Regions from separate parts of the Leifsonia naganoensis genome, predicted to be linked through region 2. Evidence: predicted binding sites of a transcription regulator. Region 2 holds the regulator's gene; the other holds the start of a gene.
What was found. Region 2 encodes LexA, which represses DNA repair genes until DNA is damaged. Its sites were predicted from a motif close to TCGAACANNTGTTCGA; they were not measured.

Region 1 (14,809 bases), 360 kb from region 2:
TACCGGGCGCCGGGCGCGCGACGGCCCCGTCGTGACGGCGAGTGACGCGCCACGCCCGGGATGCTCGGCCGATGTGAATCCGGGCCGGGTATCCGTGCTAATGTCTTTCTTCGGCAGCCGGTTCGTCCGGAAGCCGCAAACACCCGTCCGGGTGGCGGAAATGGCAGACGCGCTAGCTTGAGGTGCTAGTGCCCGTATAGGGCGTGGGGGTTCAAGTCCCCCCTCGGACACAGCGGAAGGCCCCGGTCGAAAGACCGGGGCCTTCGTCGTTCCCGGCGACGCCTCCCCCTCACGACATTTGGCCCAAATGTCGTGAATAGTGCCCGCATTCCGCACATTTGGGCCAAATGTGCGGAGAAGGAAACGGGGACTATCGTGGCCGCCATGGCCTCGAAGCGGGAATCGTCCAGCGTCTTCACCGTGATCCTCGCCCTCGGCGCCAATGTGCTGGTCGCGATCGCGAAGACCATCGCGGCGGCGCTCACCGGTTCGGCCTCCATGGTCGCCGAGGCCGCGCACTCTTGGGCGGACTCGGGCAACGAGATCTTCCTGCTGCAGGCCGAGCGCTCGGCCGCCCGCCCGCGCGACTCCGCCCATCCGGGAGGCTACGGTCGCGAGTCGTACGTCTGGAGCCTGTTCGCCGCCGTCGGACTGTTCACGGCCGGCGCGGTCGTGTCGATCATGCACGGCGTCTCCGAGCTCGGCTCGAACGAGCGCGAGGCCGACTACGCGATCGCGTACGGAGTGCTCGCGGTGTCGTTCGTGTTCGAAGGCGTCTCCTTCCTCCAGTCGTACCGGCAGGCGCACAAGCTGGCCAGCGAGCGGGGAACGAGCACCGTCGAACACATCCTCAGCACCTCCAACCCGACCCTGCGCGCCGTGTTCGCGGAGGACTCGGCCGCGCTCATCGGCCTCGTCATCGCCTTCGCGGGCATCCTGCTCCACCAGCTCACCGGGCAGGCGGTCTACGACGCTCTCGGCTCCATCCTGGTCGGCGTGCTGCTCGCGGTCGTGGCCGTGGTGCTGATCGACCGCAACCGCCGGTTCCTGCTCGGGGAGCAGGCGCCCGAGCGCGCCCGGCAGGCCCTCCTCGCCGGGATCCTCGCGCATCCCGAGGTCGAGAAGGTCACCTACCTGCACCTCGAGTTCGTCGGCCCCGAGCGGCTGTTCGTCGTCGCCGCGATCGACCTCGCGGGCGACGACCGGGAATCCGCCGTCGCCGCGGACCTCGCCGCGGTGGAGGCCGATCTCGAGCGCGACGAGCACATTACGGAGGTGGTCCTCACGCTGTCTCGGCCGGGCGCGGCCGCGCTCGTCCCGGCCACGGCGCAATAGCGGTCACGATCCGTCCGCATCCCGGTGCACACTGGGAGGCATGGCAAGCACCGGATCGCGCACCCTGCAGCTGCTCTCGCTGCTGCAGACCCATCGCTACTGGCCCGGCAACGATCTCGCCGAGCGGCTCGGCGTGTCCCCGCGCACGCTGCGGCGTGACGTGGACCGGCTGCGCGACCTCGGCTACCCCGTCGATGCCACCCGTGGTGTCGCGGGAGGCTACCAGCTCGCCGCGGGTGCGTCGCTGCCGCCGCTCGTGGTGGACGATGAGGAGGCCGTCGCTCTCGCCGTCGGGCTGCGCACGGCCGCGCAGAGCGGGATCGCGGGGGTCGAGGAGGCGTCGGTGCGCGCCCTCGCGAAGGTGGTCCAGGTCATGCCGCCGCGGCTCAAGCGTCGCGTCGACGCCTTGCGGGTGGCGACCCTCGCGACGGCGATGCGCGGCGGCCCCGTCGCCGACGCCACGACGCTGACGACGGTCGCCCAGGCCTGCCGGGACGAGGAGCGGCTCGAGTTCACCTACGTCGCCCGCGGCGGGGAGGAGACGCGACGCACGGTGGAGCCGCACCGACTCGTCTCCGTCGGCCGGCGCTGGTACCTGGTCGCCTACGACCTGACCCGGTTCGACTGGCGCAGCTTCCGCCTCGACCGGCTGACCGAGCCGCGGGTGACCGGCACGCGCTTCCGGCCGCGGGAGCTGCCCGCAGAGGACGCGGCCGAGTACGTCCGCGCCTCCCTCTCCCCCGCGGCGGCTCCGCTCGTCGTCGACGCCGTCGTCAGCGCGCCCTACGACCGGGTGGAGGAGGCCATCGGCCGCTGGGCGACGGTCTCCCCCGCCGACGACGCGACCTCCCGGGTCCGGCTGACGGTCGAGAGCGCCGAGTGGGCGCTCTTCGGGCTGGCTGCGGCCGGCGCCCCCTTCGTCATCGAGGGGCCGAATGCGGTGCGCGAACTGGCGGCCGTCTGGGCCGACCGCTTCCGCGACGCCGCGACGGGGGTCGCCTAGACTTCTCGCGATGACGAGCACCGAGCGCACCCCCACCCCCGCCGACATCCGGCGCTGGCGGCGCTACCTGGCCGACGAGCGCGCGGAGGCCTCCGTCTACCGCGATCTCGCCCAGCGCCGCACCGGCGAGGAGCGGGAGATCCTCCTCGCGCTCGCCGAGGCCGAGGGCCGCCACGAGCAGCACTGGCTCGATCTGCTCGGCGACCAGGTGGGCAAGCCGCTCCGCGGGGACATCCGCACGCGCATGCTCGGCTTCCTTGCCCGCCGCTTCGGCTCCGTCTTCGTGCTCGCGCTGGCGCAGCGCGCCGAGGCCCGCTCCCCGTACGCGACGGATGCCGACGCGACGCCGCAGATGGCCGCCGACGAGCAGGTGCACGAGGAGGTCGTGCGCGCGCTCGCGGCGCGTGGCCGGCAGCGGCTCTCGGGCACGTTCCGCGCCGCGGTCTTCGGCGCCAACGACGGCCTGGTGAGCAACCTCGCCCTCGTGCTCGGCGTGAGCGCGAGCGGCGTCGCGACCCACGTCGTCCTCCTCACCGGTGTCTCCGGACTCCTCGCTGGCGCCCTCTCGATGGGTGCGGGCGAGTACGTGTCCGTGCGGTCGCAGCGGGAGCTGCTGGAGGCCTCCAGCCCCAATCCCGCGACGCGCTCCGCCCTCCCGCACCTGGACGTCGACGCCAACGAGCTGACCCTCGTCTACCGTGCTCGCGGCATGTCGCCCGCGGACGCGCAGGCCCGGGCCTCCGAGACACTGCGGACCCTGGAGGCGTACACCAGCGAGATCCCCGTCACGACGCCCGGCGCTGCCTCGGCTCCCGTCGAGGACGAGCACGAGGCGGTCGGCAACGGCTGGAGTGCCGCCGTGTCGAGCTTCTGCTTCTTCGCCTCGGGCGCGCTCGTGCCGATCCTCCCCTACCTGTTCGGGCTCGGCGGCACGGCGGCGGTGCTCGTGTCGGCGGGGCTGGTCGGCATCGTGCTGCTCGCCACCGGTGCCATCGTGGGTCTGCTCTCGGGAGGGTCGCCCCTCAAGCGCGCGCTGCGCCAGCTCGCGATCGGCTACGGCGCCGCCGCGGCGACCTACGTGCTCGGCCTGCTGTTCGGGACCGCACTGGGCTAGCCGCGCGCGACTAGCGTCGGCGCGGGCCGTCGATGCCGTAGACCAGCGCGCCCGAGAGCGGGATCAGCAGGAACCACAGCCAGCTGTACTGGTAGCCCCAGATCCCGCTGGTGACGAAGAACAGGATGACCGCGATGAACGGCATCACCGAGACGACCAGCAGGCCCCAGCGGTTGTTCGGGCGGTAGCGCTGCTCCGCGTAGGGATCACCGGGCGGCGCTGCGGCCGGGCCGGGAGCGTAGGCCGCCGCGGGCGGCACCGGCTGCGCGGGCGGGACGGGCTGCGCAGGCTGCCCCGCGTGGTCATCGAGCTGCACGCCGCCGGGCAGGTCCGCGAAGAGCGGCGCGAGGTCGCCGCGCGTGACCGCCGACCGCGCCGAGGCGACGCGCGACTGCAGTTCCGCTCCGTCGAGCCTCCCGGCGTTCGCGTGCGCCTGGAGGGCCGCGACCGCGCGCTCCCGCTCGTCCGTGCTGAGGCGCAGCGAGGCGCCGGAAGGGTCGTTGAGGTCGGTCATGCGGACAGTATGGCAGGGGCAGGAGTTCTGCCGCAGGACATCCGTGACGGTTCGCGTCTGAGGACATCGGTGACAATTGGCGGTCGTGGTTTGACGACGGCAGCGCTGAAATCTCCTGGGCGCGCCTTGGCTCTTCCCGGAATCTATAGCTCGTGCTTCACTTCACGTATGCCGATTGCTCCAATATTCAACGGGGCCGCGTTGGTCTCTGAACTCGACTCCCGCCGAGTCCGGTTAGGCCTGGGGTGGCCGGCTGTGGCGGAGGAGCTCACAGAACAGTCGGCCGGCCTGAGGGCCGCGCTGAACGACCATGCAGTGTGCTCGGGTGCGCTCGTTCGGACGGTGAGACGCGGCTCTATGTCCTGCCAGTACGCGCTCATGCTGCTGCAATGGCTGGACCGTTCTCCTGAGGAGTTCCTGTTCGGGCGGAGTCGAGCGGTGGGAGACACACGTCTGCCAGCTATCGGGACCGACGTCCGCCTGCGCTGGGACCTTCCCGAGCTTTATGAGGCCGTGAACGATCAGCGGCGCGATCACGGACTCACCTGGGGGGTCCTGGCTGAACGGCTGGGATGCACTCCGAGCCGTTTGACGAACCTCCGCACCGCCCGTCTCGCGGACATGGACCTTGCCATGCGGCTTACGCAATGGCTGGGGAGGCCGGCGACAGATTTCGTGCATCCCGCCACGTGGTGAGAGCCACATCACCGCGGGAGAAGTGCCACCACCCGACAGGGCCGACGTGTCACCGATGTCCTGAGGCTGATGGGTAACCCATGTCCTGAGACGGAAATTGTCGGCGGGTCGGTCTACACTCGCATTCGAACATCCGTTCGAATGGAGGAGGTGGCGGCGATGACCGATGTCGACGAAGCGGTCGCCGTGTGGACGACCGAGGAGGGCATCCCGCTGCGGCTGGTGTGGCGGTCGACGCGCTACCGCGTGAGCGACATGCCGACCGTCTGGGCGGCGGCGCCGGCCTGGTGGCGGCCGTTCGGCGAGCACCGCTACGACGTCGGTGCCCTGCCGCGCGAGATCGGCGGCTGGCGGTTCCAGGCGACCAGCGACACCGGCGACGCCCACGTGTTCGACGTGCGTCATGACGCTGTCGACCGCACCTGGCGCCTGGTGCGCGTCTTCGACTGACCGGCCGGCTCCCGGGCGGCGGGCGTGCCTCCCGCGGACGCCCGGGCGCATCGCATAGCCTCCTGGGGTGATGGACGACCGCTACGGATCCGATGTGCTGGCACCCGGATGGAAGACGGCCGGGCGCAAGCCCGTGCCCGACGTCGAGGCAGTGCGCGACCTGGTGGTGGAGGAGTCCGCCACCGGCTTCTGCGGGGCGATCACCCGCCTCGAGGCGCAGACCGTCGAGCTGGAGGACTACTTCGGCAAGAAGCGCGTCTTCCCCCTCGGGTCGGCGTTCCTGATCGACGGCGAGCCGGTGCGCCTGGTCGTGCCGAAGCGCACGGCGGGTGGCCCGGGGCGCACGGCATCCGGTTCGTTCGCGGTCGGCGAGCAGAAGGCGCGCATCGCCCGGGCGAGCCGCATCTTCGTCGAGGGCCGGCACGACGCCGAGCTCGTCGAGCGCGTGTGGGGCGACGACCTGCGCGTCGAGGGCGTCGTCGTCGAGTACCTGGAGGGCGTGGACGACCTGGACGCGATCGTGCGCGAGTTCGCCCCCACCCGGGAGCGCCGCATCGGCGTGCTGGTCGACCACCTGGTCCCCGGCTCCAAGGAGAGCCGGATCGCCGAGACGGTCGCGCGCGGCCCGTACGGCGCGCACGTGCTCGTGGTCGGGCATCCCTTCATCGACATCTGGCAAGCGGTGAAACCTGCCCGGGTCGGCCTGGAGGCGTGGCCGTCGATCCCGCGCTCGATCGAGTGGAAGCGCGGGATCTGCGCAGCGCTGGGTCTCCCCCACGAGAACCAGGCCGACATCGCGCGCGCCTGGAAGCGCATCCTGGGGCAGGTGCGCACGTTCGCTGACCTGGAGCCGGAGCTGCTCGGCCGGGTGGAGCACCTGATCGACTTCGTGACCGAACCGGCGTAGGGTCCGTCCACCGGGGCACAGCGCTTGCACCACAGCGCCGGTACCCCACAGCGTTTGTACCCCACAATGCATTTGCGCTGTTCGAACATGTGTTCGAAAATGGATGCATGTCCCCGGCATCCGCACCCGCCTTCGCCGACCCGGTCGTCGACCGGGCGCAGGTGCACGAGCTGCAGTCGCGCATCCGGCAGATGCAGGCGACGAAGCTCGAGAGCCGCACGTTCGAGACGCATCCCGCGCTCGGGCCGCTGCTGCCGGGCGGAGCGCTCAAGGCCGGCGCCGCCTATGCGGTCCACGGCTCCACCACCCTGCTGATGGCGCTGCTCGCCGGCCCCAGCGCGGCGGGCGCGTGGTGCGGGGTGATCGGCATGCCCGACTTCGGCGCCGAGGCGGCCGGCCGGTTCGGGATCGACCTGGAGCGGCTGGTGCTCGTGCCGCATCCCGGCGACCAGTGGCTGACCGTGACGGCGGCCGTGGTCGACGTGCTCGCCGTCGTGGCGGTCGCCCCGCCGGCCCGCGCGAAAGACGGCGACGTCGCCCGGCTGGGCGCCCGGCTGCGGCAGCGGGAGTCGACGCTGATCGTCGCGGGAGACTGGCCGCAGGCCGAGGCGACGCTCTCGGTCGCGCGCAGCGGCTGGGACGGTCTCGGTACCGGAGCGGGCTACCTCTCGTCCCGGCGGGTGACCGTCGAGTCCGCCCCGCGCGGCGGCTCGGGACCGCGCCGGCGTGCGGAGCTGTGGCTGCCGGCACCCGACGAGAGCTTCCGCCCGTCCGGCCCGACGCGCCTGGAGGCGGTGGGCTAGATGCGCGAGGTCACCCGCGCGATCGTGCTCTGGTGCCCGGACTGGCCCGTGATCGCCGCCCGCCGGGCGGATCCGGGCCTGGCCGACGGCACCCCGATCGCCCTGATGGAGAAGGGCGTGGTCTTCGCCTGCTCGGCGACGGCCCGCGCCGACGGCGTGCGCCGCGGCCTGCGGATGCGCGAGGCGCAGTCCCGCTGCCCGCAGCTGGAGGTGCTCCCCTACGACCCCGTGCTCGACGAGCGCGCCTTCGAGCCGGTGCTGGCCGCCATCGAGGAGCTCGCGCCCGGCGTGCAGCCGCTGCGCCCCGGCACCTTCCTGCTGCGGGCGCGCGGACCGGCGCGCTACTACGGCGGCGAGGAGCAGGCCGCGGCCGAGCTGCTGCGCTGCCTGGAGGGGCTGGGGCTGCCGGATGCGCGCGCCGGCATCGCCGACGGGCCGTTCGCCGCCGGGCAGGCCGCCCGCTCCACCGGCGCCGCCCGCGTGCGCGTGATCCCGGCGGGCGGGTCGGCCGCCTTCCTCGCCCCGCTGCCGGTCGCCCAGCTCGGGCTGACCGAGCTGACCCCGCTTCTGCGCCGCCTCGGCCTGCACACCCTCGGCGACCTCGCCGCCCTCGACCGGCTCGACGTGCGCGAGCGGTTCGGGGAGCGCGGCGAGCACGCGCACGACCTGGCCGGGGGCCTCGACGGCGCCGCGGTCGTGCCGCGCACCCCGCCGAAGCAGCTGGACCGCACCATCGAGTTCGAGCCTCCCCTCGACCGCGTCGACCAGGTCACCTTCGCACTGCGCGGCACCGCCGAGCAGTTCGTCGGCGGTCTGACGAAGGCCGGGCTGGTGTGCACCACGCTCCGGGTGGAGGTGACCGACGAGGCCGGCCGCATCAGCGAGCGCAGCTGGCTGCACCCGCGGCTGTTCACGGCGGGGGATGTCGTCGACCGGGTGCGCTGGCAGCTGCAGGGCTCCGGCGCCCTCGACCCCGGACTCGCCTCGCCGATCGTGCGGGTGGGCCTGGTGCCCGAAGCGGTGGACGACATCGGCCACCACGAGGACGGCCTGTGGGGCGGCGGAGCCGACGAGCGCATCCATCACGGTCTCACCCGCGTGCAGAGCATGCTGGGGCACGAGGCCGTGCTCACCGCCACGATCGGCGGGGGTCGCGGGCTCACCGAGCGGCAGGTGCTGGTGCCCTGGGGCGACCGGCCGGTCGGTGTCTCCCGGGCCGAGCAGCCGTGGCCCGGTTCGCTGCCCGCGCCCGCACCCTCCACCGTCTTCGAGGTGCCGCGGCCCGTGGCGGTGCTGACCATCGAGGGCGAGACCGTCGAGGTGACCGACCGCGGCGACCTCACCGCCCCGATCGCGCTCTTCTCCCCCACCGGCCGCCCGCACGACGCCCGCGAGGTGGGCTCGTGGGCGGGGCCGTGGCCGGTGCGCGAGCGCTGGTGGGACGCCACGCTCGCCCGGGCGATGCACCGGTTCCAGCTGGTCGACGCCGACGGGACGGCCTGGCTGCTGCGCCTGGCCTCCGGCGGCTGGTTCGCCGAGGCGAGGTACGACTGATGGGCTGGGACAACCCGCCGATCCCGTGGGCCGAGTTCGAGCGGCGGCTCTCCGGCCGTCGCACCGGCGAGCAGGCCGTCGAGCGCCCCTCCTCGCGCAAGCGGCAGAAGTACGTGCCGCAGCCCATCCCGGAGGAGCCGGAGACCGGGCACGTCGCGTACGCGGAGCTGCACGCGCACAGCAACTTCAGCTTCCTCGACGGGGCGAGCTCGCCCGAGGAGCTGCTGGAGGAGGCGACTCGCCTGCGCCTGCACGGCCTCGCCCTCACCGATCACGACGGGCTCTACGGCGTCGTCCATCTGGCCGAGGCCGCCGAGGCGTACGAGCGGGTGAAGACGGTGTTCGGCGCCGAGCTCTCCCTCGCGCTCAGCCGCCCGCAGAACGGCGAGGCCGATCCGGAGGGCAACCACCTCGTCGTGCTCGCCCGCCGGCAAGAGGGGTACCACCGGCTCGCCGCCGCGATCACCGCCGGGCAGCTCGCGGGCGGCGAGAAGGGGCGCCCGGTCTACCGGCTGCCCGAGCTGGCCGAGCAGGCGGGCGGCGAGTGGATGGTGCTGACCGGCTGCCGCAAGGGCGACGTGCGCCTGGCGCTGGCCGAGCAGGGCGAGCGCGCAGCGGAGCACGAGGTGGCGCGGCTCGCGGAGCTGTTCGGCCACGACAACGTGCTGGTCGAGCTGATCGACCAGGGCAACCCGCACGACACCACCGACAACGACGCGCTCGCCCGGATCGCCGGCCGGCTCGGCCTGCCTGTCGTGGCGACCAACAACGTCCACTACGCCTCGCCCGCGCAGTACCCGCTGGCGACCGCCGTGTCGGCCGTGCGCGCCCGGCGCAGCCTGGACGAGATGGACGGCTGGCTGCCCGCGTCCGCTGCCGCGCACCTGCGCAGCGGTGCCGAGATGGCCAGACGGTTCGCCCGCTACCCCGGCGCGGTGGAGCGGACCGTGGAGGTCGCCGACGACCTCTCCTTCCGGCTGCGCAGCGCCCGCCCGCGGCTGCCCAAGCAGGAGGTCCCGGAGGGGCACACCCCGATGAGCTGGCTGCGCGAGCTCACCTGGCGCGGCGCGGCCGAGCGCTACCGCGACCTCGACGAGAACCCGGCGAAGCGGGAGCGCATCGAGCGCGAGCTCGACGTGATCGAGGCCAAGGACTTCCCCGGCTACTTCCTGATCGTGCACGACATCGTGCGGTTCGCCCGCAGCCAGGGCATCCTGTGCCAGGGCCGCGGGTCGGCGGCGAACTCGGCGGTCGTCTACCTGCTCGGGATCACCGCGGTCGACTCGATCAAGTACGACCTGCCGTTCGAGCGCTTCCTCTCCAGCATGCGCGAGGAGGAGCCCGACATCGACGTCGACTTCGACTCCGACCGCCGCGAGGAGGTCATCCAGTACGTCTACAGCAAGTACGGCCGGCACAACGCGGCGCAGGTCGCCAACGTGATCACCTACCGGCCCAAGAACGCGGTGCGCGACATGGCGAAGGCGCTCGGCCACTCCACCGGCCAGCAGGACGCCTGGAGCAAGCAGATCGACTCGTGGTCGCACGTCCAGACCACCGACGACCACGACATCCCGGACGAGGTGGTGGAGCTGGCGCAGCAGGTGCTGAAGTTCCCGCGGCACCTCGGCATCCACTCGGGCGGCATGGTGCTCACCGACCGGCCCGTCGGCGAGGTGTGCCCGATCGAGCACGCCCGCATGGAGGGGCGCACGGTCCTGCAGTGGGACAAGGACGACTGCGCGTGGATGGGCCTGGTCAAGTTCGACCTGCTCGGGCTCGGGATGCTGAGCGCGCTCGACTACTCGATGCGCGCGATCGCGTCGGCGCTCGGCGAGCAGTGGACGCTGGAGACCATCCCGAAGGAGGAGCAGGGCGTGTACGACATGCTCTGCCGTGCCGACTCGATCGGCGTGTTCCAGGTGGAGAGCCGGGCGCAGATCGGCACGCTCCCCCGGCTGCGGCCCCGCTCGTTCTACGACCTCGTGATCGAGATCGCGCTGATCCGCCCCGGCCCGATCCAGGGCGGCGCCGTGCACCCGTACATCCGGCGCAAGCTGGGCCAGGAGGAGGTCACCTACCTGCACCCGGCACTGGAGCCGGTGCTGAAGCGCACGCTGGGCGTCCCCCTCTTCCAGGAGCAGCTGATGCAGATGGCGGTCGCGGTGGGCGACTGCACGGCGGAGGACGCCGACCTGCTGCGCCGTGCGATGGGCTCCAAGCGCGGGGTGGAGAAGATCGGCGCCCTGCGCGAGAAGCTCTACACGGGGATGGCGGGCAACGGCATCACCGGCGAGGACGCCGACGCGATCTACGCCAAGATCGAGGCGTTCGCGAACTTCGGCTTCGCCGAGAGCCATGCGATCAGCTTCGCGCTGCTGGTCTACGTGAGCTCGTGGATGAAGCTGCACTACCCCGGCGCGTTCCTCGCCGCCCTGCTGCGCGCGCAGCCGATGGGGTTCTACTCGCCGCGCACGCTCACCGCCGACGCCCGGCGGCACGGCGTGGTGGTGCACCGGCCCGACATCCAGCGCTCGGGCGTGTTCCCGCTGCTCGAGCCGCTCGACGACGCCCGCCCGGGCCCGACCGGCATCGACCCGTGCCTGGCCGAGGAGCAGCCTCCCATCGCCCCCTTCGACCAGCGGGTTCCGCTCGACTACGCGGCACATCGCCGCGACGCCGGCCACGCCGTGCGGCTGGGGCTCGCCGGGGTGACCTCCATCGGCGAGAAGCTGGCCGAGCGGATCGTGGCCGAGCGGGAGGCCGACGGCCCCTACCGGGACCTCGCCGACCTCTCGCGCCGGGTCGGGCTGACCGTCGCCCAGCTGGAGGCGCTCGCCGCGGCGGGCGCGTTCGAGGACTTCGGCCTCGACCGCCGGCAGGCGATCTGGGAGGCGGGTAACGCGGCGCAGGACCGACCGGAGTACCTCGCCGGCACCGCGATCACCGTGCAGCCGCCCCTGCTGCCGTTGCTGAGCCCCGCGGAGCAGCTGGCGAGCGACCTGTGGGCGACCGGCATCTCGACCGACGACCACCCGATCCGCTACCTGCGGCCGGCGCTCGCCTCGCGCGGGGTGCGCACGGCGGCGATGCTCGCGACGTCGGAGTCGGGGCGGCGCATCGAGGTGGGCGGGGTGGTCACCCACCGGCAGCGCCCGGCGACCGCGGCCGGCGTGACCTTCCTCAACCTGGAGGACGAGACCGGGCTGGTGAACGTGGTCTGCCCGGTCGGGGTGTGGAACCGCTACCGGCGGGTCGCCCGGCAAGCACCCGCGATGATCGTGCGCGGCATCCTGGAGCGCAGCGAGGAGGGTGTGGTCAACGTGATCGCCGACCGGCTGGAACCGCTGCAGACCGGCATCCGCACGGCCTCCCGCGACTTCCGCTGAGGCCGCCGCGGTCGGCCTGCGCAGGCGTAACACGCACGAAACGTGAGAGTAGACTCAGAAACCTTGTGCGAAAGAAGGTACGCGTTTGACCACGGCTCTCATCTCCCTGCTCGACGACGTCCTCCGGCGCAACGCCGGGGAGCCGGAGTTCCACCAGGCGGCACGGGAGGTGTTCGGCTCGCTCGGCCCCGTCCTCGACCGTCACCCGCGTTACGCCGAGGCCGCGGTGCTCGAACGCCTCACCGAGCCGGAGCGCCAGCTGATCTTCCGGGTGCCGTGGACGGACGACCAGGGTCGCGTACGGGTCAACCGCGGGTTCCGCGTGGAGTTCAACTCCGCGCTCGGGCCGTACAAGGGCGGCCTGCGCTTCCACCCGAGCGTCACGCTCGGCACCGTGAAGTTCCTCGGCTTCGAGCAGATCTTCAAGAACGCGCTCACCGGTCTCCCCATCGGCGGCGGCAAGGGCGGCAGCGACTTCGACCCCAAGGGCAAGTCCGACGCCGAGGTGATGCGGTTCTGCCAGTCGTTCATGACCGAGCTGTACCGCCATCTGGGCGAGCACACCGACGTCCCCGCCGGTGACATCGGCGTGGGCGGCCGCGAGATCGGCTACCTGTTCGGCCAGTACAAGCGCATCACGAACCGGTACGAGTCCGGCGTGCTCACGGGCAAGGGCGTCGGCTGGGGCGGCTCGCTCGTCCGCACCGAGGCCACCGGCTACGGCGCGGTCTTCTTCGCCCAGCGGATGCTCGCGACCCGCGGCCGCGACCTCGACGGCGCGCGTGTGCTCGTCTCGGGCTCCGGCAACGTCGCGATCTACGCGATCGAGAAGGTGCACCAGCTCGGCGGCACCGTGATCGCCTGCTCCGACTCCTCCGGCGTCGTGCACGACCCGGCCGGCATCGACCTCGACCTGCTGCGGCAGATCAAGGAGGTCGAGCGCGGCCGCCTCAGCGAGTACGCCGCACGCCGCGGCGGCGCGGAATACCTCCCGAACGGCGACATCTGGGCGCTGGCGGCCACGACGCACGTCGACGTCGCCATGCCCTGTGCGACCCAGAACGAGCTCGACGCCACGGCGGCCACCACCCTCGCCAACCACGGCGTCGCCGCGGTCGTCGAGGGCGCCAACATGCCCTGCACACCGGAGGCCGTCACCGTGCTCCGCGCGGCGGGCGTGCTGTTCGCCCCGGGCAAGGCGGCGAACGCCGGAGGTGTCGCCACCTCCGCGCTCGAGATGCAGCAGAACGCCTCGCGCGACGCGTGGACGTTCGAGTACGCCGAGCAGCGCCTCTCGGACATCATGACGAACATCCACGACAGCTGCGCGGAGACCGCGGCCGAGTACGGCGAGCCGGGCGATTACGTGCTCGGCGCCAACGTCGCCGGCTTCGTCCGCGTCGCCGACGCCATGCTGGCGCTCGGCGTCATCTAGCGCTCAGACCCCACCGCGTCCGCGCGGATCAACGGCTCGGTCGGCTCAGTGCCGGCCGAGCCGTTTGCGCAGGTACTCGATGCGCGCCTGCAGCTGCGAGACACTCGCCTGGGCGACGGCCGGCCCACCGCAGACCCGGCGCAGCTCGGCGTGGATGAGGCCGTGCGGCTCCCCCGAGTTCTTCGAGTACAGGCCGACCAGGCTGTTGAGCAGCTGGCGCTGCTCCTTCAGCGTGCGGTGCAGCGGCGCGGGAGGGTGACCCTCCGCCTCCGCTGGACGCGCCGACGACCGCCGCGACTGGCGCTGCTGCCGCTGGAGCAGCAACTCGTGCACCTGGTCGGGCTCCAGGATGCCGGGAAGGCCGATGAAGTCGTGCTCCTCGTCGGTGCCGGGCACCGCGTAGCTGCCGAACTCCTTGCCGTCGAACACGACCCGGTCGAAGTTGGCCTCCGAGCCGAGCGCCTCGAAGGCGAACTCCTCGGTCAGCGCCTCCGAGGCCCGCTCCTCGCGGTTGGCCTCGGCCATCATCGCGTCCTCGGGGTTCCACAGATCGCCTTCGGCGTTCCCGTCGGTCGGCCGGTCGAGCGCGTGGTCGCGCTCCAGTTCCAGCGCGTTGGCGAGCGCCATCAGCATCGGCACGTTCGGCAGGAACACCGAGGCGGTCTCGCCACGGCGCCGGGCGCGCACGAAGCGGCCGATCGCCTGCGCGAAGAAGAGAGGGGTGGAGGCGCTGGTCGCGTACACGCCGACCGCGAGCCGCGGAACGTCCACGCCCTCCGACACCATGCGCACGGCGACCATCCAGCGCGAGGTGCCCTTCGAGAACTCCTCGATCCGGTCGCTCGCCTCCTTCTCGTCCGAGAGGACGACGGTGACGGACTCGCCGGTGATCTGCTGCAGGATGTCGGCGTACGCGCGGGCCGTGTAGTGGTCGGTCGCGATGACCAGACCGCCGGCGTCCGGGATGGCGCCGCGCACCTCGGTCAGGCGCCGGTCGGCCGCGCTGAGCACGGCCGGGATCCATTCGCCCTTCGGGTCGAGTGCGGTCCGCCAGGCCTGCGACGTGATGTCCTTGGTGTTGCCCTCGCCGAGCCGCGCCTCCATCTCGTCGCCGGTCTTGGTGCGCCAGCGCATGTGGCCCGCGTAGACCATGAAGATGACGGGACGCACGACGCCGTCGGAGAGGGCGCGGCCGTAGCCGTAGTTGTAGTCGGTGAGCGACGTGCGGATGCCCTGCTTGTCGGGCAGGTAGGTCACGAACGGGATCGGCGCGGTGTCGGAGCGGAACGGCGTCCCCGTGAGCGAGAGCCGACGGGTGGCGCGCTCGAACGCGTCCCGGATGCCGTCGCCCCAGCTGAGCGCGTCGCCGCCGTGGTGCACCTCGTCGAGGATGACCAGGGTGCGGCTCGACTCGGTGATGTCCTTGTGGAGGCTCGGCCGCATGGCGACCTGCGCGTAGGTGACCGCGACGCCCTTGTAATGCCGGGCGTACCGGCCATCGGCGTTCTTGAAGTCCGGGTCGAGGTTGAGACCGACGCGGGAGGCGGCCTCCGCCCACTGGCGCTTCAGGTGCTCCGTGGGGGCGACGACGGTGACGCGCTCGATGACG
Region 2 (14,809 bases):
CACCCGCGAGCCGCTGACCTCGCCGGGTGTCGGGACGATGCCGATCTACGATCCGACGGACGGACAGCGCTGAGCGCCCACGTCCCGGGCGCCCACGTCCCGGACGCCGACGCCCACGACATCGACGCACAAGGAATCGTCGCGATCGTCGGGCCGACCGGCACCGGCAAGACGGACCTGTCGCTCGCCCTGGCCGAGCGCCTGCGCGACCGCGGTCAGGCGGCGGAGGTCGTCAACGCGGACGCGATGCAGCTCTACCGCGGCATGGACATCGGCACCGCGAAGATCCCGCCCGCCGAGTGGCGCGGGGTCCCGCACCACCTCTTCGACGTGCTCGACGTCGCCGAAGAGGCGACGGTCGCCCGCTACCAGCCGGAGGCACGCGCCGCGATCGAGGCGATCCGGAGCCGCGGTGCAGTGCCCATCCTGGTGGGCGGCTCGGGGCTGTACGTCTCCAGCGTGATCTTCGACTTCCGCTTCCCCGGAACCGACCCGGAGTTGCGCGCACGCCTCGAGGCCGAGCTCGCCGAGCAGGGACCCGGGATGCTGTTCCGCCGCCTCGCCGAGGTGGACCCTCAGTCCGCGGCGCGTATCGGTTCCAGCAACGGTCGGCGCATCGTCCGGGCGCTCGAAGTCGCTGAGCTGACCGGGGAGCCCGTCAGCGGCTCACTCCCGGACGCTCCGACTCCGTGGCGACCCGTGACCATCCTCGGGCTGGCGGCGCCGCGGGAGGAGCTCGTGACCCGGCTCGACGCACGGGTCGAGCGGATGTGGGAGGCGGGGCTCCAGGACGAGGTGCGCGCGCTCATCCCACTCGGGATCGAACGAGGCGTCACGGCCGGCCGCGCGATCGGCTACGCCCAGGCGCTGGCCGAACTGCGCGGCGAGCTGAGCCGCACCGAGGCGATCGCACAGACCCAGCAGCTCACCAGGCGCTACGCACGCCGGCAGGCGAGCTGGTTCAAGCGCTACCCCGATCTGCACTGGCTCGACTACGACGACCCGGCGCTGCCCGACGCGGCGCTCGCTAGGCTGTGAGCATGGCGACACTCCACTTCACCAAAGGTCAGGGCACGGGGAACGACTTCGTGCTCTACTCGGACCCCGACGGCAGCCTGCCGCTGACGGCAGCGCAGATCGCCGAGATCTGCGACCGCCACTTCGGCGTCGGCGCCGACGGCGTGATCCGCGCAGTGAAGTCGAAGCACCTCCCCGAGGGAGCCGAGGCGTTGGCGGAGGACGAGGCCGCCGAGTGGTTCATGGACTACTACAACGCCGACGGCTCGGCCGCCGAGATGTGCGGCAACGGCATCCGCGTCTACACCCGGTATCTCATCGAGTCCGGCCTCGTGGAGCTCGCGGACGGCGACACCCTCGCGATCGGCACCCGTTCGGGCGTGCGCGACGTGCAGCGCAACCTCACCGGGTTCCAGGTCGACCTCGGCCGCTGGGCGCTCGACGGTGGCGAGCCGCTGGTCCGGGCCAAGGAGCTCCCGGTGGCCCGCCCCGGTCTCGGGATCGACATGGGCAACCCGCACGTGGTCGTCGCGGTCGCCGACGAGAGCGAGCTGGAGGCCGCCGACCTCACGTACATCCCGCACCTGGAGCCCGCGCCGGAGGACGGCGCGAACGTCGAGTTCGTCGTCCCGCACGACCCGCTCGTCAAGGACGGTGTCGGCCGGATCCGAATGCGCGTCCACGAGCGCGGCAGCGGCGAGACCCTGTCGTGCGGCACGGGGGCGGCCGCCGCGGCGCTCGCGGTGCGGTACTGGGCCGGCGGCGGCGCCCCGAACCAGTGGCGCGTGGATGTGCCGGGCGGCACCGTGGGCGTGCGGATGTTCGCGACCGAGGACGGCGAACACGTCGCCCTCTCCGGCCCGGCGGAGCTCGTCTACACCGGCACTCTCGAGCTCGCCTGACCGGGCGCGCGTCCCCGACATTCGGCACGAATGTCGTGTTTCGCGCGCGCATTCCCGACATTCGGCACGAATGCCGCGGGGGTTTACTCCTGCGCGGCGCGCGCCGGGCGGTGCGAGCGGAGCACGCGGTACCCCTTGGAGATCGCCTGGCGCGTGGTCTTGAGCTCCGGCATGGTCGCCTCGATCCAGCGCTGCAGCGAGTCGCTGCCGAGATTGCGCTGCACGACCAGCCACGCGTCGGATCCCGGCTCGAGGCGGGGCAGCCATCGCGTCAGGATGTTGTGCAGCTCATCCTTGCCGATCCGGATGGGCGGGTTCGACCAGATCGTCGTGAACATCACGTCATCGGGAACATCATCCGGGGTCACGGGGTTAACATTGGTGAGACCGAGCTTCTGCGCGTTCAAGCGCACCACGTCCAACGCTCGGGTGTTGACGTCGACGGCCCAGACCGTCGCATGAGGGGATTCGAGAGCAAGTGTGAGAGCCAGGGGCCCCCAGCCGCAGCCGAGGTCGAGGAACTGACCGCCCGGCGGCGCAGAGGGGACATGGTCGAGCAGGACTCTCGTTCCCGTATCGATGCGCTCGGGGCTGAAGATGCCGTTCGCGGTCGTCAGCTCGTACGTCTGGCCGGCCAGTCGTACGGTGATCGGCCGCAGGTTCGTCTCGCTCTCGGGAGCCGTGGAAAAGTAGTGGTCTCCGCTCGCCATAAGAGGACCGTACAGGACGCAGCCGAACTGACAAACTGGGATGGACCCGGAACGGGGACGAACGATGACTGAACGAACGAATATCGAAGAACACGAGGCCGACGACGTCGTCGCGCGCGTGCTGGCGACCGAGAAGAACCGTGCGAGCGTGACGCTGTTCGGAACCGGGGCGCAGGCGCTGCAGTCGACGGACACCACCGACGGCTCGCACGACGGCGAGCAGTTCGACCGGGAGGAGCGTGCGGCACTGCGCCGCGTCAGCGGCCTCTCGACCGAGCTCGAGGACGTCACCGAGGTCGAGTACCGGCAGCTGCGGCTCGAGAACGTGGTGCTGATCGGCGTGTACTCGCAGGGCAGCCTGCAGGACGCCGAGAACTCCATGCGCGAGCTCGCCGCCCTGGCGGAGACCGCCGGCGCCGTGGTGCTCGACGGCCTCCTGCAGCGCCGCCCGCATCCCGACCCGAGCACGTACCTCGGCCGGGGCAAGGCGGAAGAGCTCGCGAGCGTTGTCGCCGCCCTCGGCGCCGACACGGTCGTGGCCGACACGGAACTCGCCTCCAGCCAGCGGCGCGCCCTGGAGGACGTCGTGAAGGTGAAGGTGATCGACCGCACCGCGGTGATCCTCGACATCTTCAGCCAGCACGCCAAGAGCCGCGAGGGCAAGGCGCAGGTCGAGCTCGCGCAGCTCGAGTACCTGCTCCCTCGCCTGCGCGGCTGGGGCGAGTCGATGTCGCGGCAGGCCGGTGGCCAGGTCGGCGGCGCCGGCGCGGGCATGGGTTCGCGTGGTCCCGGTGAGACGAAGATCGAGCTGGACCGCCGACGCATCCACACGCGGATGGCGAAGCTGCGCAAGCAGATCGCCGGGTTCAAGCCGGCCCGCGAGGCCAAGCGTGCGAACCGCAACCGCAACTCGGTGCCGTCGGTCGCGATCGCCGGCTATACGAACGCCGGCAAGTCGAGCCTCCTGAACCGCGTGACCAAGGCGGGCGTGCTCGTCGAGAACGCGCTGTTCGCGACCCTCGACGCGACCGTGCGCCGCTCGGTGACCGCCGACGGCCGGCTCTACACGCTGGCCGACACGGTGGGCTTCGTGCGAAACCTGCCGCACCAGCTGGTGGAGGCGTTCCGCTCGACGCTGGAGGAGGTGGCCGACTCCGACGTCATCCTGCACGTCGTCGACGGCTCCCACCCCGACCCCGCGTCGCAGCTGGCGACGGTCCGCGACGTCATCGGCGAGGTCGGTGCCCGCGACATCCCGGAGATCGTGGTCTTCAACAAGTCCGACCTGATCGGACCCGACGAGCGGCTCGTGCTGCGCGGCCTGGAGCCGGGGGCGATCTTCGCCTCCGCGCGAACGGGCGAGGGCATCGACGAGGTTCTCGCCGCGATCTCGCGGCTGCTGCCCGACCTCTCGGTGGAGGTGGAGCTGATGGTGCCGTACGACCGGGGCGACCTGATCTCAGCCCTGCATGAGCGCGGGCGCGTCCTCGCCACGGAGTACGTGGAGGAGGGCACCCGCGTGCACGCGAAGATCATGCCGGAGTACACGGCGGTGTTCGAGCCCTTCGCGGTCTGAACACCTGAGGCCGCACCGGCGACAGGAAGGCCGGACGGAGCGCGTGTGTCGAATGATGACACCCGCGATTCCGTCCGGCCTTTCGCGTTGCTAGATTCGGCACTCAACCGCAGCGGACGACCGCTCGGTGGTGCGACAGCCGAGCCCGGCACCCGCCCGTGAAACCCTGCCCCTCGCCGTGAGGCCCGAGGCGGGGTGTCCGTGCCGCTGATCGACCACCCCGAGGACCTCATGAGCTGTACCACCGCGCGGTACTCCTTCGAGCTCTACCCGCCGCGCAACGAGCGGGCCGCCGCCGCGCTGCCCGCCACCATCGACCGGCTCGCCGCCGCGCGCCCGGACTTCATCTCCGTGACCTACGGGGCGAACGGCTCGTCCCGCACATCGTCCCTCGACGTGCTGCGCCACATCCTGGAGCGCACCGACGTCAGCCCGATGGCGCACCTGACGTGCGTCGGGTCGTCGCACGAGGAGGCCAACCGCCTCATCCGCGAGTTCCTGGATGCCGGTGTGCGCCGTTTCCTCGCGGTGCGGGGAGACCCGCCCGAGGGTGCGGCCCCGGGCGAGGACGGCATCGGCGACATCCGCAGCTCGGCCGAGCTCGTGCAGCTCATCCACCGGGTGCAGGCCGAACGCGTCCCGTACGGCGAGCTGACTGTGCCCGGGCTGCCGGCGCAGGCGGTGCTCACCCGGCGCGAGCACGTGCAGATCGCGGTCGCGGCCTTCCCCAACGGGCACCCGGCGTCCCACTCGATCTCCCAGGACATCGACGCCCTGCTCGCGAAGCAGGCCGCCGGTGCGAACCTCGGCATCACGCAGCTCTTCTTCCACGCCGAGGACTACCTGTCGTTCGCCCAGAAGGCGAACGATGCCGGCGTCGCCTTCCCGATCCTGCCCGGCATCATGCCGGTGACGTCACCCGCCCGGCTGAGCCGGATGCTGGAACTCAGCGGCGAGGACCTGCCGAGCGATCTCGCGATCCAGCTCGAGGTCGAGCCGACCGACGAGGGGCGTCGCGAGATCGGCATCGAGTGGGCCGCGGGTCTCGGCCGGCGCCTGCTCGACGGTGGCGCTCCGGGCCTCCACCTCTACACCTTCAACCAGAGCGAGGCGGTGCTGTCGGTCCTCGACCGGATCGGCGTGCTGCCCGCCCCCGACTCCATCTCCTCCGCAACCGAAAGGGAACCAGCATGACCTCCACCTCCCGCGCCGCCTTCCCGGCCGGAACGATCCTCGGCTATCCGCGCATCGGGCGCCGCCGCGAGCTCAAGAAGGCCGTCGAGTCCTTCTGGGCGGGCGCCATCACGGCGGACGAGCTGGAGTCGACCGCCGCCGGCCTGCGCGCCGCGACGCGCGAACGCCTCGCCGCCCTGGGCCTCGGGCGTGACGATGCCGCCATCCCGGAGAGCTTCAGCTACTACGACCAGGTGCTCGACGCCGCGGTCGCCGTCGGAGCCGTGCCGACCCGGTTCGCCGGGCTCGTCGGAGCGGACGGCAGCGTCGACCTCGCCGGCTACTTCACGATCGCGCGCGGCGAGGGCGACAACGCCCCGCTCGAGATGACGAAGTGGTTCGACTCCAACTACCACTACCTCGTGCCCGAGATCGGGCCGGAGACCGACTTCCGCCTGGCATCCGACCGCCTGGTGCGGGAGTTCGAGGAGGCGCGCGACGCCGGCTTCGTCACCCGCCCGGTGATCGTCGGGCCGGTGACCTTCCTGCTCCTGAGCAAGGCGTCGGACGAGGCTCCCGAGGGCTTCCGCCCGCTCTCGCGGCTGGCGGACCTGCTGCCGGTGTATCGCGAACTGCTCGCCCGCCTCGGCGCCGCAGGGGCGCCGTGGGTGCAGCTGGACGAGCCGGCCCTCGTCAGCGAGAGCATCGAGGAGCCGCGGGCGGAGGTGCTGGAGGCGCTGCGCACGGCGTACGCCGACCTCGGCGCCGTCGCGGAACGGCCCGCCCTCTTCGTGGCCGCCCCGTACGGCAGCCTGGACGACGCCCTCCCGGTGCTCGCCGCCTCGCCGGTGGAGGCGCTCTCGCTCGACCTGGTCCGCGGCTCCCTGCCCACCGGCCTGGACGCGCAGACGGCGGGCTCCCTCGCCACGAAGACCCTCGTGGGCGGCGTCGTCGACGGCCACAACATCTGGCGCGGCGACCTGGAGGCGGCCTTCGGGTCGCTGACCGAGCTGCTGTCGCTGAGCCCGGACGTCGCGGTCTCCACCTCCACCTCGCTGCTGCATGTGCCGCACGACGTCGAGGACGAGCCGGAGCTCGACGCGCGCCTGAAGAGCTGGCTCGCCTTCGCCGACCAGAAGGTCGCGCAGATCGCGATCCTGGCCCGCGGGCTGGTCGATGGACACGAGTCGATCCAGGACGACCTGACGGCCGCCACCGCATCCCTGGCCGACCGGGCCTCCGCTCCTGGCGTGCGCGTCGACGCGGTACGTGCTCGGGAGGCGGCGCTCACCGAGGCGGACTTCCGCCGCGGCGCGTACGAGGACCGTCTCGCGGCCCAGGACGCGGCGCTCGGCCTGCCGTTCCTCCCGACGACGACCATCGGCTCGTTCCCCCAGACCGGCGACATCCGTCGCTCCCGCGCGCAGCTCGTGAAGGGGCTGATCACGGAAGCGGAGTACCTCGCCCGCATGCAGGCGGAGATCAAGCGCGTCGTCGACCTCCAGGAGGAGATCGGGATCGACGTCATCGTGCACGGCGAGCCCGAGCGCAACGACATGGTCCAGTACTTCGCCGAGAACCTCGACGGCTTCGCGGTCACGCAGAACGGCTGGGTGCAGTCGTACGGCTCCCGCTGCACGCGTCCCTCGATCCTCTGGGGCGACGTCTCGCGGCCGAAGCCGATCACGGTGGACTGGTCGACGTACACGCAGAGCCTCACCGAGAAGCCGGTCAAGGGCATGCTGACCGGCCCGGTGACGATCCTCGCGTGGTCGTTCGTCCGCGACGACCAGCCGCTCGGCGAGACCGCCCGCCAGGTCGCCCTCGCGCTGCGCGACGAGATCGAAGACCTGGAGTCGGCGGGCATCCGCGTCGTCCAGGTCGACGAGCCGGCGCTGCGCGAGCTGCTCCCGCTGAAGCGGTCGGCGCAGGAGGAGTACCTCGACTGGTCGGTGGGCTCCTTCCGTCTGGCGACGGCGGGCGTGCGCGACGAGACCCAGATCCACACCCACCTCTGCTACTCGGAGTTCGGCGTGGTGATCGACGCCATCCGCAACCTCGACGCCGACGTGACCAGCATCGAGGCGGCCCGCAGCCGCATGGAGGTCGTCCACGACATCCAGACGTCCGGCTTCGAGCACGGCATCGGCCCGGGCGTCTACGACATCCACTCGCCGCGCGTGCCGTCGGTCGCCGAGGTCACCGAGCTGCTCGAGACCGCGTTGAGCGCGATCCCGGGCCGCCAGCTCTGGGTCAACCCGGACTGCGGTCTCAAGACGCGCGGCTACGACGAGACCGTCGCCTCGCTGCGCAACATCCTCGAGGCCACCCGCGCGGTGCGCGAGCGCGTCTCGGTCGACGCGTAGCAGCGACTCCGGGGTCGCGGACTGCCGGTTCCGCCGTGGGCGGACGGCCGGACGCGACCCCGTCTGCGTGCGCCAGGATGGGCGCATGGTGCAGATGACGGACGCGGAGTTCGAGGATCTGGTGGGCGCAGTGTTCGACGCCCTCCCGGACGAGATCGTCGGGAAGCTCGACAACGTGGCGTTCCTCATCCAGGACCAGCCGTCGGGGGACCGGCCGCGGCTGTTCGGGCTGTACAGCGGGCGACCGATCACGACGCGCGGCGTCTACGGCTTCGGCGAGCTGCCGGACCGCATCACGCTGTTCCGCAACAATCTCGAGGCCAGCTGCTCGAGCCTGGACGAGCTGCGCGCGCGGGTGCGCGTGACGCTGGTGCACGAGATCGGCCACTACTACGGGCTCGACGACGCGAAGCTGCAGGAGCTCGGCTGGGCGTGATGAGGGCGCGGGTTCAGCCCGCCCCACATTCGTCACAAATGTGGCTTACGAGGCGCGCTTTCGCGACATTCGGCACAAATGTGCGGTCGCCGCTCGGGTGGGAGCCGGTCAGACGGCGCGGAGGACCGCGACGACCTTGCCGAGGATCTGGGCGAAGTCACCGACGATGGGCTCGAAGTTGGAGTTGCGCGGCAGCAGCCAGGTGTGGCCGTCGCGCTGACGGAACACCTTGACGGTGGCCTCCTCGTCGAGCATGGCCGCGACGATGTCGCCGTTCTCCGCCGTGTTCTGCTGGCGGACGACGACCCAGTCGCCGTCGGTGATGGCCGCGTCGATCATCGACTCGCCCACGACCTTCAGCATGAAGAGGTCGCCGTTGCCGACCAGCTGACGGGGAAGGGGGAAGACCTCCTCGACCTGCTGCTCGGCGGTGATCGGAACGCCCGCGGCGATGCGTCCGACGAGCGGGACCATGGCCGCGTCGCCGACCGGCGTCTGGTTCTCGTAGTCGACGGACTCCGACGAGGTGGAGGGCAGGTCGATGAGGATCTCGAGCGCGCGCGGCCGGTTCGGGTCGCGGCGGAGGTAGCCGCTCAGCTCCAGCTGGTTGAGCTGGTGGGTCACCGACGAGAGGGAGGACAGCCCGACGGCGTCGCCGATCTCGCGCATGCTCGGCGGATAGCCCCGCTGGCTGACGGACTTCTGGATCACGTCGAGGATGGCGAGCTGCTTCTCGCTGAGGTTCTTGCGGCGGCGCGTGCCCCCTCGTGGAGCCTGGTTCTCGTTCGACACGCTCGTCCCTTCGTGACCTCGACCGCATCCGCTCGTCTCGAATGTCGGTGGTGCCTGGAAAGGTGAACTCCAGACAATCGAAACTGTATCCACGATACGGCCGGAAACAAACATGTGTTCGAGTGTGTCTCGAAATCCGTGGACGAATTCCTCGCGTATCGAGTCTTGCGATTTCGAACATTCGAAGATACATTCGGAACAAAGCTTCGCATCCGCGGAGCATGAGGAGGTCAGAGCCATGAGCACGACGGCGATGGTGAGCAGCACGATTCCCGCTTTCCCCGCGGGCGCACGCACGCGACTCCGTCTCACGCGGCGCGGTCGCGCCGTCCTGACGGCACTCGTGGCTCTTCCTCTCGTCATCGGCGCCCTCACCTTCGCCCTCAACGGCGGGGGAGCGGTCGCCACCAGCGAGCAGACGCACGTGAGCTTCCAGCACGTGACCGTCGAGTCGGGCGACTCCCTGTGGTCGGTCGCCGAGCGCGTTGCGCCGAGCGCCGACCCGCGTGACGTGATCGCCGCGCTCGTGCAGCTCAACGGTCTCGACGCCTCGGGCGTGGTCTCGCCGGGTCAGCAGCTCGCCATCCCGACCCAGTACGCGCACTGACCCTCACGCGGCGCTGACCATCCCGCGGCCGTTCGTCATGTGGGAGGACGCGCTCCCGGGCATGGCTAGCATGGATGGGTGACCTCCCTCTCCGACCTTCCGATCCGTGATGATCTGCGTGGCCGGACGCCGTACGGCGCCCCGCAGAAGTCCGTTCCCGTCGCTCTCAACGTGAACGAGAACACGCATCCGGTTCCGGAGGACGTCGCGGCCGACATCGTCGCCCGCGTCGCGGTCGCCATCACCGGCGTCAACCGCTACCCGGACCGCGAGTTCACCGAGCTCCGCGAGGCCTTCGCGCGCTACCTCGGGCACGGCCTCGACGCGAGCTGGATCTGGGCGGCCAACGGGTCCAACGAGGTGCTGCAGCACATCCTGCAGGCCTTCGGCGGTCCCGGCCGCAGCCTGCTCGGCTTCGCCCCGACCTACTCGATGTACCCGCTGCTCGCCTCGGGCACCGGGACGAGCTGGATCGCCGGCGCTCGCGATGCCGACTATGAGCTGACACCGGAGACCGCTGCGGCGGAGATCCGCCGTGCCGACCCGGACATCGTCATCCTCTGCTCGCCGAACAACCCCACCGGCACCCCGCTCTCCCTCGACACGATCGAGGCGGCGTACGACGCGGCCCGCGGGATCGTCGTCGTGGACGAGGCCTACGCCGAGTTCATGCCCGACGGCGAGCCGTCGGCTCTCACCCTGCTCGAGGGGCGGCCGCGTCTCCTCGTCTCGCGCACGATGAGCAAGGCGTTCGCTTTCGCAGGGGCCCGCGTCGGGTATCTGGCGGCCGACCCGGCCGTCGTCGACGCCCTGCGCCTGGTGCGCCTCCCGTACCACCTCTCCGCACTCACCCAGGCGGCCGCACTCGGCGCCCTCGCCCACTCCGACGAGATGCTCGCGATGGTGGGGGAGATCCGCCTGCAGCGTGACCGCCTCGTCACCGAGCTCGCCCGGCTCGGCTACGCGCCCCACCGCAGCGGGAGCAACTTCGTGCTCTTCGGCGGCGTGGACGACCCGCACGCGGTGTTCGAGGCCCTCCTGGAGCGGGGCATCCTCATCCGCGACGTCGGCATCCCGAACCACCTGCGCGTCACGGCGGGGACCGAGCCGGAGACCACCGCCTTCCTCGAGGCGCTGGCCGCCCTCGGGCGCCCGTCCGGCTCCGCCGCCCCAGTAAACTCGCAGTCATGACGAATCGCACCGCCAGCCTCCAGCGGGAGACCAGTGAGTCGAGCATCGAGCTGAGCCTCGACCTCGACGGGACGGGCGTGGCCGACATCGCCACGAGCGTGCCGTTCTACGACCACCTCCTCACGGCGTTCGCGAAGCACTCGCTGACCGATCTGCGCGTGCGCGCCAACGGCGACACCGAGATCGACGTGCACCACACCGTGGAGGACGTGGGGATCGTGCTCGGCCAGGCGATCCGTCAGGCGCTCGGCGACAAGAGCGGCATCTCCCGGTACGGCGACGCGCTCGTGCCGCTCGACGAGGCGCTCGTGCAGGCCGTCGTGGACCTCTCCGGCCGTCCCTACCTCGTGCACACGGGAGAGCCGGCCGGGTTCGAGTTCCACCTGATCGGCGGCCACTTCACCGGCTCCATGGTGCGGCACGTCTTCGAGGCCATCGCTTTCAACGCCGCGATGACGGCGCACATCACCGTGGTCGGCGGTCGCGACCCGCACCACATCGCCGAGGCGGAGTTCAAGGCGTTCGCGCGCGCGTTCCGCCAGGCGAAGGCGCTCGACCCGCTGGTGTCGGGCATCCCGTCGACCAAGGGTGCGCTGTGAGCGTTTCCGGCACCCCGGATGTCGTGGTCCTCGACTACGGCTCGGGCAACGTGCACTCCGCCGTCAAGGCGCTCGAGGCCGCGGGCGCGAACGTCGAGCTGACGGGAAACCGCAAGCGGGCGCTGGAGGCCGACGGCCTGCTGGTCCCCGGGGTCGGAGCGTTCGCCGCCGTCATCGACGCACTGCGCACCTCCCACGGCGACGAGGTCATCGACCGCCGGCTCGCGGGTGGACGCCCCGTGCTGGGGATCTGCGTGGGCATGCAGGTGCTCTTCGAGCGCGGCGTCGAGCACGGCGTCGAGACCGAGGGGCTCGGCGAATGGCCGGGCACGGTCGATCTGCTGCAGGCCGACGTGGTGCCGCACATGGGCTGGAACACGGTCCAGGCTCCCGAGACCTCGCGGCTCTTCGCCGGGCTCCACGACGAGCGCTTCTACTTCGTCCACTCCTACGCCGCGCAGGACTGGACCCTCGAGGTGACCGGCCCCTTCCCGAAGCCGCACGTGACCTGGGCCGAGCACGGTTCGCCGTTCATCGCCGCGGTGGAGAACGGGCCGCTGAGTGGGACCCAGTTCCACCCCGAGAAGTCCGGCAGCGCCGGCATCCAGCTGCTGCGCAACTGGATCGGCACCCTCTAGCCGACGCCTCCGCGCATCACCCGTCCGCCGTCGCGGACCCGAACGAGGAAACACAGTGAGCGAATTCAACAACACGCCCAAGCTCGTCCTGCTCCCGGCGGTCGACGTCGCGGACGGCAAGGCCGTGCGGCTGACGCAGGGCGAGGCCGGCAGCGAGACGAGCTACGGCGACCCGGTCGACGCGGCTGCCGAGTGGGCGGACGCGGGTGCGGACTGGATCCACCTCGTCGACCTCGACGCCGCCTTCGGCCGCGGCTCGAACCGTTCGCTGCTCAAGAAGGTCATCCGTCAGGTGCGCGGGGTCAACATCGAGCTGTCCGGCGGCATCCGGGACGACGAGTCGCTGGAGCAGGCGCTCGAGATCGGCGCCACCCGGGTGAACCTCGGCACCGCAGCGCTGGAGAACCCGGAGTGGGCGGCCCACGTGATCGGGCAGTACGGCGAGGCGATCGCCGTCGGACTCGACGTGCGCGGCACCACGCTCGCCGCCCGCGGCTGGACCCAGGACGGCGGCGACCTGTGGCAGGTGCTCGAGCGCCTCGAGGACGCCGGCTGCGCCCGCTACGTGGTCACCGACGTCACCAAGGACGGCACGCTCCGCGGACCGAACCTCGACCTGCTCCGCGAGGTGATGGACCGCACCCAGCGTCCCGTCGTCGCCTCGGGCGGCATCGCCAACCTGGACGACATCGCCGCCCTGCGGGAACTCGTCTCCCTGGGCCTCGAGGGCGCGATCGTGGGGAAGGCGCTCTACTCCGGTGCGTTCACCCTGCCCGAGGCGCTGGATGTCGCGGGATACTGACCCGGCCGACGGCCGCGACGCGACGGGCGGCGCGGGCGGCGGGAGCCGCGTGCCCGGCCAGCCGACGGAGAAGGGCGCCGACCGGCTGAAGCACTTCGCGGCGTCGCTCGGCGACTCCGCCGGGCAGCCGTGGCAGGGGCGCGAGTTCGACGACAACCCGTTCGGCGACGACGACGGGACGGCGCCTCCTGCCCTGCTCGGCGCGCTGGCGGCCTTCCGTGCGGGCGAGGTCGGTCCGGAGGCCGTGGTCGACGCGCTCCGCGCCTCCCGGCTCCTGATCCCGCTCGTCGCGGAGCTCGGCGACGAGGGCACGACGGATGCCGGACTGACCGTGGACAAGTCGCAGGAGCTGTCGATCGTGACGGTCTCCGGCCCGGACGGGCGCAGCGTGTTGCCCGTCTTCTCGTCCGTGACCGCGATGCAGACCTGGAACCCGGCCGCGCGTCCGGTCCCCGCGGACGGGCGGCGGGTCGCACTCGCCGCGGCCTCCGAGGAGACCGAGATCGTCGTGCTCGATCCGACGAGCGAGACCGAGTTCGTGCTGCGCCGCCCGGCCGTCTGGGCGGTCGCCCGCGGGGAGCGGTGGCTTCCGAGCGACCGGGACCCCGAGGTGTACGCCGCCTTCGACGCGTCGATCGCCACGGAACTCGGTGTGCACGCCGTGCGCCTCGCCGCGGGCGACCCCGGGCACCGGTTCGCGGGCGAGGAGCTCGTCGTGCAGCTCGCGCTCGCGAGCGGACTGACCCGGGAGGAGCTCGACGCCATCCTGGCCCGGCTGGCCCAGCGCTGGGCGGCGGACGACGTGATCGCGACGCGGGTGGACTCCCTCCGGGTACAGCTCGTCGCTGCGGACTGACGAAGACCCGTCTTGCATCGGCTGCGTTCGCTCTCGTAGTCTGAACGCGCCGTGGAGAGCCCTACCGGTCGCCGACTGATCGAACACCGGGCGTGACGCCAGAGATGAAGCTCGAGGCGGGGCATCCACAGATCGGAGCACCGATGCGTGCCTCATCCCGCACAGCCCTGACCACCCTTCTCTCCGCCGGAGCGATCGCCCTCTCGATCGTCGCGGGCGGGACCGCCGCGCAGGCGGCGACCCCGGCACCGCCGCCGGTGAACGCGCAATTCGATTACCAGATCGGCGGCGTCTACACGCCGGCGGCGTCGGTGGGCATCGTCGACCGCGACCACACGGCGTCGCCCGTGAGTGGCAGATACAACGTCTGCTACGTGAACGCGTTCCAGACGCAGCCCGACGACACGACGACGTGGGCGGGGGCGAACAGCGACCTCATCCTCCGCAACGCGAAGGGCGTGAAGGTCGGCGACCCGGAGTGGAACGAGTACCTGCTCGACACCTCCACCGCCGCCAAGCGCACCCGGATCGCGGCCATCGTGAACGGCTGGATCGACTCGTGCGCGAGCAAGGGCTTCCAGGCCGTCGAGCCGGACAACCTGGACTCCTGGACCCGCTCGAAGAGCGGCGGCACGCAGCTCCTGACCAAGCAGAACAACGTCGCCCTCGCGACCCTGCTGGCCGCCCACGCGCATCAGAAGGGACTCGCGATCGCGCAGAAGAACACCACGGAGCTGGGCTCGGCGGGCAAGAACACGGTCGGGTTCGACTTCGCCATCGCGGAGGAGTGCCAGTTCAACACCGAGTGCGACGCCTACACGTCGGTCTACGGCAACAACGTCATCGAGATCGAGTACACCGACAACCCGCGCTCGGCGTACACGCAGGCGTGCGCCGCGCAGGGCAAGAACATCTCGGTGATCCTGCGCGACCGGGACGTGGTCGCCAAGGGGAACAGCGCGTACCGCTACGAGTACTGCTGAGCGACTGCTGCGCCCAGGGACGTCCGCGGTTGCGCGCGCAGCCGCGGACGTCCCGCGCCGCCGCAGTCACCGAGAAGAGGAGACGCCGTGAGGGTCGGGATACTGGGCACCGGTGCGATGACGGAGGCGCTCGGCCGGCGCCTGGCTGGGGCCGGGCATGA

Region 1: HNR14_RS18040 (DUF6504 family protein) is a predicted target of LexA. The motif match lies at 4,788-4,803, and genes of this name have one in related genera.

Annotation. Positions count from the first base shown of each region.
Region 1 is NZ_JACCHJ010000001.1:3,740,956-3,755,764, reverse strand. Features, by position in the region: tRNA gene HNR14_RS18065 (tRNA-Leu) at 146-230, shown strand; gene HNR14_RS18060 (cation diffusion facilitator family transporter) at 385-1,335, shown strand; gene HNR14_RS18055 (helix-turn-helix transcriptional regulator) at 1,376-2,338, shown strand; gene HNR14_RS18050 (VIT1/CCC1 transporter family protein) at 2,349-3,452, shown strand; gene HNR14_RS18045 (DUF1707 SHOCT-like domain-containing protein) at 3,463-3,966, opposite strand; gene HNR14_RS18040 (DUF6504 family protein) at 4,822-5,112, shown strand; gene HNR14_RS18035 (DUF3097 domain-containing protein) at 5,183-6,019, shown strand; gene HNR14_RS18030 (hypothetical protein) at 6,127-6,822, shown strand; gene HNR14_RS18025 (DNA polymerase Y family protein) at 6,823-8,376, shown strand; gene HNR14_RS18020 (error-prone DNA polymerase) at 8,376-11,765, shown strand; gene gdhA (NADP-specific glutamate dehydrogenase) at 11,851-13,200, shown strand; gene HNR14_RS18010 (DEAD/DEAH box helicase family protein) at 13,246-14,809, opposite strand, start outside.
Region 2 is NZ_JACCHJ010000001.1:3,383,243-3,398,051, forward strand. Features, by position in the region: gene miaB (tRNA (N6-isopentenyl adenosine(37)-C2)-methylthiotransferase MiaB) at 1-73, shown strand, start outside; gene miaA (tRNA (adenosine(37)-N6)-dimethylallyltransferase MiaA) at 121-1,038, shown strand; gene dapF (diaminopimelate epimerase) at 1,041-1,919, shown strand; gene HNR14_RS16320 (class I SAM-dependent methyltransferase) at 2,003-2,629, opposite strand; gene hflX (GTPase HflX) at 2,694-4,205, shown strand; gene HNR14_RS16330 (methylenetetrahydrofolate reductase) at 4,437-5,399, shown strand; gene metE (5-methyltetrahydropteroyltriglutamate--homocysteine S-methyltransferase) at 5,396-7,744, shown strand; gene HNR14_RS16340 (metallopeptidase family protein) at 7,830-8,180, shown strand; gene lexA (transcriptional repressor LexA) at 8,289-8,972, opposite strand; gene HNR14_RS16350 (LysM peptidoglycan-binding domain-containing protein) at 9,211-9,579, shown strand; gene HNR14_RS16355 (histidinol-phosphate transaminase) at 9,658-10,770, shown strand; gene hisB (imidazoleglycerol-phosphate dehydratase HisB) at 10,767-11,369, shown strand; gene hisH (imidazole glycerol phosphate synthase subunit HisH) at 11,366-12,007, shown strand; gene priA (bifunctional 1-(5-phosphoribosyl)-5-((5-phosphoribosylamino)methylideneamino)imidazole-4-carboxamide isomerase/phosphoribosylanthranilate isomerase PriA) at 12,063-12,809, shown strand; gene HNR14_RS16375 (SseB family protein) at 12,793-13,665, shown strand; gene HNR14_RS16380 (endo alpha-1,4 polygalactosaminidase) at 13,809-14,648, shown strand; gene HNR14_RS16385 (NADPH-dependent F420 reductase) at 14,736-14,809, shown strand, end outside.